2 linked regions of the Longimicrobium sp. genome follow. The protein of the gene in region 2 binds, or shares a complex with, the protein of the main gene of each other region. Links are inferred from orthologs where the notes say so. Each region holds a gene or a part of one and is shown on either strand. Other genes may lie near its edges.

Region 1 (3,506 bases), on a different replicon or contig from region 2:
CCGAGTGTACGACGATGTCGGCGCCGTGCTCGATGGGGCGGCTGAGGAAGGGCGTGCCGAAGGTGTTGTCCACCACCAGCGGCACCCCGGCCGCGTGCGCCACGTCGGCGATGGCGCGGAAGTCGGGCACCTCCAGCTTGGGGTTGCCGATGGTCTCCACGTACACGGCCTTCGTGGTCTCGTCGATGGCGTCGGCGAACGCCTGCGGATCGTTGCCGTCCACGAAACGCGTGGTGATGCCCAGCCGGCCCAGCGTGTACTTGAGCAGCGTGAAGGTGCCGCCGTACAGCGCGGAGGAGGCGACGATGCTGTCGCCGGCCTGCGCCAGGTTGAGCAGCGCCAGCGTCTGCGCGCTCTGGCCGCTGCTGGTGGCCACGGCCGCCACGCCGCCCTCCAGCTCGGCGATGCGCCGCTCGAAGACGTCGGACGTGGGGTTCATGATGCGGGTGTAGATGTTCCCGAACTCTTTGAGCCCGAACAGGCTGGCCGCGTGGTCCGGCCCGTTGAACACGTACGACGTGGTGGCGTAGATGGGCACCGCCCGCGCGTTCGTGGCGGAATCGGCGCTCTCCTGCCCGGACTGCACGGCGCGCGTGCCCAGGCCCAGCTTGCGTTCTGCTTCGGTGGTGATGCTCATGTTCGTGTGATCCCTTCCGGATCTATGGGTACAAAAAAGCCCGGCCCTCTCCGTGAGTGGAGAGGGCCGGGCGGGTGGAATCGGTGTCCGGGGCTGTGCCCGGCGATCCTCGCGCTATCCGTGCGACCTGCGTGCACGTGCGCGCCCGTCCGTCTCTCCCGGGGGGAGGACGCACTGACACATGCACATGCACATCATCGCTACGGCGCGAATCGCCATCGTCTGCCCACGATCTTTCGTTCAGGTCACGCGCGGCACGATGCCGCCCGTCGAGCATGGCCCCCGAAGGGGCCTGGGTCAGGCGCGTATGTCATTCCGAAGGAGCGGCCACGCCCAGCCTGCCTCCGCCCGTCACCCGGCAGCGACTGAGGAATCCGCCACACACCTGCCGAAGCGCACCAAACCAGCCTCGTGGCGGATTCTTCAGTCGGCCCGGCTGAACCCGTACCGGGCCGCTACTGCCCGCCCGGGGCCTCCTTCAGAATGACAACGCGCGGGAGCGACGTTCGATCCACTCCCGTTCCAGCGTGAGTCCTACCGCTCCCAGGGCAGCTCGGCCTTGCCGAAGTGGCCGTAGTTGGTGGTCTTGCGGTAGATGGGCTGCAGCAGCTCCAGGCGCTGGATGATGGCGCCCGGCCGGAAGTCGAAGTTCTCGCGCACGTACTCGGCCGCCGCGCGGGCGTCGCCCGTGCCGAAGGTGTCGACCTTTACCGACACCGGCTGCGCCACGCCGATGGCGTACGCCACCTGCACCTCGGCGCGCTGGGCCAGCCCCGCCTTGACGATCTCGCGGGCCACGAAGCGGCAGAAGTACGCGCCGCTGCGGTCCACCTTGCTCGGGTCCTTGCCGCTGAACGCGCCGCCGCCGTGGCGCCCCATGCCGCCGTAGGTGTCGACGATGATCTTGCGCCCGGTGACGCCCGCGTCGGCCGAGGGGCCGCCCTGCACGAAGCTGCCCGTGGGGTTCACCATGATCCGCAGGTCGTCGTGGTACCAGTGGCCCAGCGCCTCGGGGATGATGGTGGTGGCCACCAGGTGGCGGATCTCGTCGCGCGACACGCCCGCGGCGTGCTGCGTGCTCACCAGCACGTCGGTGACGGCCACGGGGGTGTTGCCCTCGTAGACCACCGACACCTGCGTCTTGCTGTCGGGGCGAAGCCAGTCGACCGTCCCACCCTTGCGGTGCGTGGCCAGCGAGCGGGCCAGGCGGTGCGAGAGCAGGATGGGCAGCGGCATCAGCTCCGGCGTCTCCGCGGTCGCGTAGCCGAACATGATCCCCTGGTCGCCGGCGCCCTGCTCGCCGGACTCGCTGGTCTCCTCGTCCACGCCCTGGGCGATCTCGGCGGCCTGCGCCGAAAGGAAGGAGATGATCTTCACGGTATCGGCGTGGAACGGCTGGTCGGCATCCACGTAGCCGATCTCGCGGATGGCCTGGCGCACCACCTGCTCGTAGTCCACCTGCACGGACGAGGTGATCTCGCCGGCGAGCACCACGTTGTCTTCCTTGACCAGCACCTCGCACGCCACGCGGCTGGCAGGGTCCTGGGCCAGGTGGGCATCCAGGATGCTGTCGGCGATGAAGTCGCACACCTTGTCGGGGTGCCCCTCGGACACCGACTCGGAGGTAAAGGTATAGCTTACGGCGGCGGGCGCTTCGGTCTCGGTAACCACGGTGCTCATCGGCTCTCCTGCGGTAGAGCAGTGTTGGGGGATTGCGCAAAGGGCCCGCCATCCAGCCGGGCGGGCCCTCGCGACGCTTTAGGCGGATCTTCCGTTACGTGGCGGGCCCGCCAAGCTGTCTCTTCAAAGCGCCCGCCCCGCCCGCGCGCTGCCGCGCCAGGCCGGAATCCAGTGATCTCAAAAACGAAAGGGGGCCCTGAACGCGAATGCGCCGGGGCCCCCCGAGCGCTTTAGCACATTTATAACGCGGAGCAATCGCAACAACTCGCCGCGGCGCCCGTGAAGGCGCGACGGGATGATAGCCACGAACGGCCCATCGCGCAAGTGGCGGCGGCGAACGCGGCTCGATGCGGCCCGGGCCCGCGAAGCTGCGGCCCGGGCGGAACGCGGGCGGCCCTTCCGCGTATCTACCCCGCCGAAACGTTTCCGGTTAGTGTATCCGTCTGTCTGGACCCCGGCACCGGGTGCCGCGGGTAGATTGCCCGAACCCTGGGACACAATGCGCGATTCCCTGTTTTCCCGCACCGCCGCGCTGGTGCTTGCGACCGCCGCCGCCGGATGCGCCACCGTGCAGACCAACGAGACCATCCCCGAACCCGCCGCCCAGGCGGCCGTGCCCGGCGCCGCCGGCAACCCGCTGCTGGCCGAGTGGACGGGCCCGTACGGCGGCGTCCCGCCCTTTCACCAGGTGCGGGTGCAGGACTTCGAGCCGGCGCTGGAAGCGGCGATGGCGCAGCAGATGGCGGAAATCGACCGCATCGCCGCCAACCCCGCCGCGCCCACCTTCGAGAACACCCTCGCCGCGATGGAAAGCGCCGGGGCTGCGCTGGACCGGGTGAGCACCATCTACGGCGTGTGGAGCTCCACCATGAACGGCCCGGAGTTCCAGGCCGTGGAGCGCACCATGGCCCCGCGCCTGGCGGCGTTCAGCGACCGGATCACGCAGAACGAGGCGCTGTTCCGCCGCATCGAGGCGGTGTACAACTCGCCCCAGAAGTCCAGCTGGACGCCGGAGCAGCAGCGGCTGGCGTGGCGCTACTACACCAACTTCGTCCGCGCGGGCGCCCGGCTGGATGCCACCGCCAAGGCGCGCCTGTCGCAGATCAACCAGCGGCTGGCGGGGCTGTACACGAACTTCGGCCAGAACGTGCTGAAGGACGAGACCGACCAGTTCATCGTCCTGCGCGAC
Region 2 (4,575 bases):
ATCCTCCTCCTCTCTCCCGGTAAGCGCGAGCCCTGCCGTGGACGCCGCCTCTGAGCCGCCATTGTCGCCCCTCCGAAGGAGAACCAGCGAATGGACCGGTGCGACACTTACAACATGCGGAGAATGCGTCGTGAGGATGATCGTCATGGCGTTGCTCGTGTCGTCCTCCGGCAAATCGGCCTGCCCTAACCCAGCGCCATCATCGCCGCCTCGCTGCATGTGGGCCCGCGGCTGCAGAAGGCTCCGATAAACGAGCCGCTGCACGTGCGGGTGCAGGTGGGCTTCGGGCTCTTCGATCGCAAGGAAAGTGTGGTCGTGAAGGCCCTCCCTAACTGAACGGTCGAGTTCGAGCTGCTTCAACACCAAGAAGAGGAGGTTCGCGGAGCCGAGGCTCGCCTCTGCGATAGCCCTGTCCTGCTCGTCAATCAGCAGGCGGACCGCGCGGATAAGGCGGTCCGGGTCGGTAGGAGCGAAGCCGAGATGCACCGGGAAGGCGTGTACATCACCTACCATGGAGAGCAGTCTCCCGCTGATCTGCTGCCCGAGTTCGGCGATCTCCGGTGCCTCAGCGAGAACCCGCGCAAGTTCCTCGTAGCGACCCGCCAGGTCTTCCAGTGCATCGCGATCAAGTTCAGCGGCGACCTCGTCTAGGAGGGGGCGGAGCGGTGACCGGCGCCACGACGCTAGGCTGTGCTCGACGTCGCGAAGGGCTGGGAGGAGCACCAGGGGAAGTCGGCGTCGGGTCTCTGAATCTAGACGGTTGTCTGGATCGAGTCCTCCATACAGATGGAATTCGTAGTCGGCTTCTTTGGTTGGTACATGTGGGAGATCGCGTCGTGGTCCGAATTCGTATGTCAGGGCGGCGACCATCGGATCCGGCTGGATCAGGCAATCGCCAAGTTGAGCGAGGCAAGCGGGCTGGTCACGAAAGTCCGCGAGTTCGACCGAGACTACGATCCGCTCGTCTGCACGCGGGGGGCGCGGCACCCCATCCCAAAAATCGTCGAATCCGAGCATCCGGCCCGTGTCGGGGAGCGACGGATCCAAGACGAGACGCAACGCCGCAAGTAGGTTAGACTTTCCTACCTTGTTCTCCCCGACGAGAACCGCGTGTTCGCCCAGCGTTACGTCTAGGTGTCGGAAGTTACGAAAGTTCTGGATTATTATCCGCGAGATCCTCATCGGCGATATTCCTCTTAAATTTCGTCGCTGGTGTAAGGCCGGAACCTCCAGCCCTGTCGGAAGCTGTTGGTTAGCGCAAGAAGTTTCTATCACCCGGATCTCGGGCGGACAGCGCGCTTCGTAGAGCAGCGCTCACTGCATAAATTGGCCCACCACGCTCGTCGCCCATTCCGTCATCTCGCTGAGAACCCACAGTAGTGGGAGGAAGTGCAGGCCGCGAAAGGAGCCTGAACGCACCACCGCCCGCAGGGCATCCCTGCGGGCGGTGGGTACGGAATCCGGAGTTATCCGGTGAAACTCCCGGTGAGAGTTTGTAAACCCCTCACCGGCAACGACATCAGTACATGTCGCCCATGCCGCCGCCGCCGCCGGGCATGGCGGGGGCGCTGCCCTTGGGCTCGGGCTTCTCGGTGACCACGGCCTCGGTGGTCAGCAGGAGGCCCGCGATGGACGCGGCGTTCTGCAGCGCGGTGCGCGTCACCTTGGTGGGGTCGATCACGCCGGCCTGCACCAGGTCCTCGTACTCGTCGGTACGGGCGTTGTAGCCGTACGACGCGCTCTCGTTGTTGCGCACCTGCGCCACGACGATGCTTCCCTCGACGCCCGCGTTCGTGGCGATCTGGCGGATGGGCTCCTCCAGGGCGCGCTCGATGATGCGCACGCCGATGTTCTCGTCGGCGTCGTCGAGCGTGATGGCCTTGAGGGCCTTCTGGGCGCGCAGCAGGGCCACGCCGCCGCCGGGAACGATGCCCTCTTCCACCGCCGCGCGGGTGGCGTGAAGGGCGTCCTCCACGCGGGCCTTCTTCTCCTTCATGGCCGTCTCGGTGGCCGCGCCCACGTGGATCACCGCGACGCCGCCGGCCAGCTTGGCCAGCCGCTCCTGCAGCTTCTCGCGGTCGTAGTCCGAGGTGGTCTTGTCCATCGCGTTGCGGATCTCGGCGATGCGGCCCTGGATGGCCTGCGCGTCGCCCGCGCCGTCGATGATGGTGGTGTTGTCCTTGTCGATCACCACGCGCTTGGCGCGGCCCAGGTCGCTCACCACCGCGTTCTCGAGCTTGAAGCCCACTTCCTCGGTGATCAGCTGGCCGCCCGTGAGGATGGCGATGTCCTGCAGCATGGCCTTGCGGCGGTCACCGAAGCCCGGCGCCTTGACGGCCGCCACGCGCAGGGTGCCGCGTAGCTTGTTCACCACCAGGGTGGCCAGGGCCTCGGCCTCCACGTCCTCGGCGATGATCATCAGCGGACGGCCCATCTGCGCCACCTTTTCCAGGATGGGCAGAAGGTCCTTCATGGTGCTGACCTTCTTGTCGTGGATCAGGATCAGCGCGTCCTCGAGAACGGCCTCCATGCGGTCCGGGTCGGTCACGAAGTACGGCGACACGTAGCCGCGGTCGAACTGCATGCCCTCGACGGTCTCCAGCGTGGTCTCCAGGCCCTTGGCCTCTTCGACGGTGATCACGCCGTCCTTGCCCACCTTTTCCATGGCGTCGGCGATGAGGTTGCCGATCTCCTCGTCGCTGTTGGCCGAGATGGTGCCCACCTGGGCGATTTCCTTCTTGCCGGCCGTCTCCACCGAGATGCTCTTGAGCTCGGCGATCACCGCCTCGACGGCCTTGTCGATGCCGCGCTTGAGCGACATGGGGTTGGCGCCCGCGGTGACGTTCTTCAGGCCTTCGCGGAAGATGGCCTGGGCCAGCACGGTGGCGGTGGTGGTGCCGTCGCCGGCGAGGTCACTGGTCTTGGTGGCGACCTCCTTGACCATCTGGGCGCCCATGTTCTCGATGGCGTCGTCCAGCTCGATCTCCTTGGCCACCGACACACCGTCCTTGGTGATCAGCGGCGAGCCGAACTTGCGGTCGATGACCACGTTGCGGCCCTTGGGGCCGAGCGTGACCTTCACCGCCTCGGCCAGCTTGTCGATGCCGCGCTTCAGCGAGGCGCGCGCATCGGTGTTGAACGTCAGCTCCTTGGCAGCCATCGTTCGTATCCTCTTTTATCTGGGTGGAAAAATTTCAGTCAGTCAGAACGTGCGGCGGTCGCCGGGACGGTTCAGCCGACCACCGCGAGGACGTCGGACTCGCGCAGGATCAGGTACTGCTCGTTCTCGACGGTGACCTCGGTGCCGCTGTACTTCCCGTAGAGCACCTTGTCACCCACCTTCAGCTCCATCTCAACGCGCTTGCCGTCTTCCACGCGTCCCGGCCCAACGGCCATGACTTCGCCCTGCTGGGGCTTTTCCTTGGCCGTGTCCGGAATGTACAGACCGCCGCGCATCTGCTCGCTCTCTTCGAGCGCCTTGACGACGACGCGGTCCGCGAGCGGCTTGACCTTGAGATCGGTCGCGGTAGGCATCAGTGACCCTCCGTGGAACGTAGATGTGGTTGGTTGCTTTCTGTCAGCACTCGCACTCGGGGAGTGCTAACAGCCCGGGTAACATAACCCGTGGCCGCCCGCTGTCAAGCAGGCGGCGACAGGCCCAGCCCAGTGCATCCGGCGTACCTTTCAGCTTACGCCAGAGTGGCGGACATCTTGTCGGCGTGGCAGTCCTGTTGATGCTCGACCTGTCACTCCGCCGCGGCGCCGATCTCCTTCACCAGCACGTCATCGGACAGGTCGTCGGCCCAGCCGGCGGGCAGCTCCAGCTCCACGCTCTGCGCGCCTCCCGTGGGCGTGGCGATCACGCGGAAGCGATCGGTGCCCTCCACGCGCGCCGCCTCGCTCCTGCCATCCTCCGAGAGCCCGGCGTACGCCTCCACCAGGCTCCACGTGGTCCCGTCGCCATCCGTCACTTCACGCGGCATCGTTGCTCCTTCCAGGAAGAAAACTGCATCTCACGCGGAGGCGCGGAGGACGCGGAGGGAACAGAGACAAACCTCTGCAGTTCTCCGCGACCTCCGCGCCTCCGCGTGACCCCTTGTTCTTCAGCCGCGGCGCTTCGACAAGCTGTGGTACGCGATCATCTTGTACACGAGCTTCGCGACCACGAAGTCCGGCGCCGAGTTGCCGCCCATGGGCGCCAGCTCAACCACGTCCACGCCGATGACGTTCTTTTCCTCGAACACGCGGCGCAGCAGCTTCAGCGTGGGGTACCACCGCGGGCCGCCGGGCTCGGGAGTGCCGGTGGCGGGCATCAGCGACGGGTCGAAGTAGTCCACGTCGAAGGTGATGAACACGTCGTCGCCCAGGGCATCGAACGCGCGCTCCTGCCACGCGTCGTCGGCCCACATCTCGTCGGCGAAGATGGTGGTGATGCTGCCCTCGCGCTCGCGGATCAGCGCGCGCTCCTCGCTGGTGATGGCGCGGATGCCCACCTGCACCAGGTCCGCGCGGTCGATGCACTGCGCCATCACCGCCGCGTGCGAGAACGCCGACCCCTCGTACTCCAGCCGCAGG

The links. Proteins that work in one complex are often made in the same cells at the same time.
Region 1: the proteins of groL (region 2) and metK are in contact, whole or in part, in a cryo-EM structure (PDB 8P4O), measured with the Escherichia coli proteins. The link is inferred for Longimicrobium sp. from one-to-one orthologs.

Annotation. Positions count from the first base shown.
Region 1 is NZ_DATBNB010000473.1:119-3,624, forward strand. What follows is about bases 245-3,117. They hold metK (methionine adenosyltransferase), read right to left. Parts: upstream 2,318-3,117; coding sequence 1,172-2,317; downstream 245-1,171. UniProt on the Escherichia coli protein: Catalyzes the formation of S-adenosylmethionine (AdoMet) from methionine and ATP.
Region 2 is NZ_DATBNB010000497.1:2,483-7,057, forward strand. What follows is about bases 841-3,810. They hold groL (chaperonin GroEL), read right to left. Parts: upstream 3,161-3,810; coding sequence 1,520-3,160; downstream 841-1,519. Other genes in these bases: VIB55_RS13640 (ATP-dependent nuclease), read right to left, coding at 841-1,182; groES (co-chaperone GroES), read right to left, coding at 3,232-3,534; VIB55_RS13655 (hypothetical protein), read right to left, coding at 3,747-3,810. Also shown: more of VIB55_RS13640, read right to left, coding at 1-840; more of VIB55_RS13655, read right to left, coding at 3,811-3,983; speB (agmatinase), read right to left, coding at 4,104-4,575.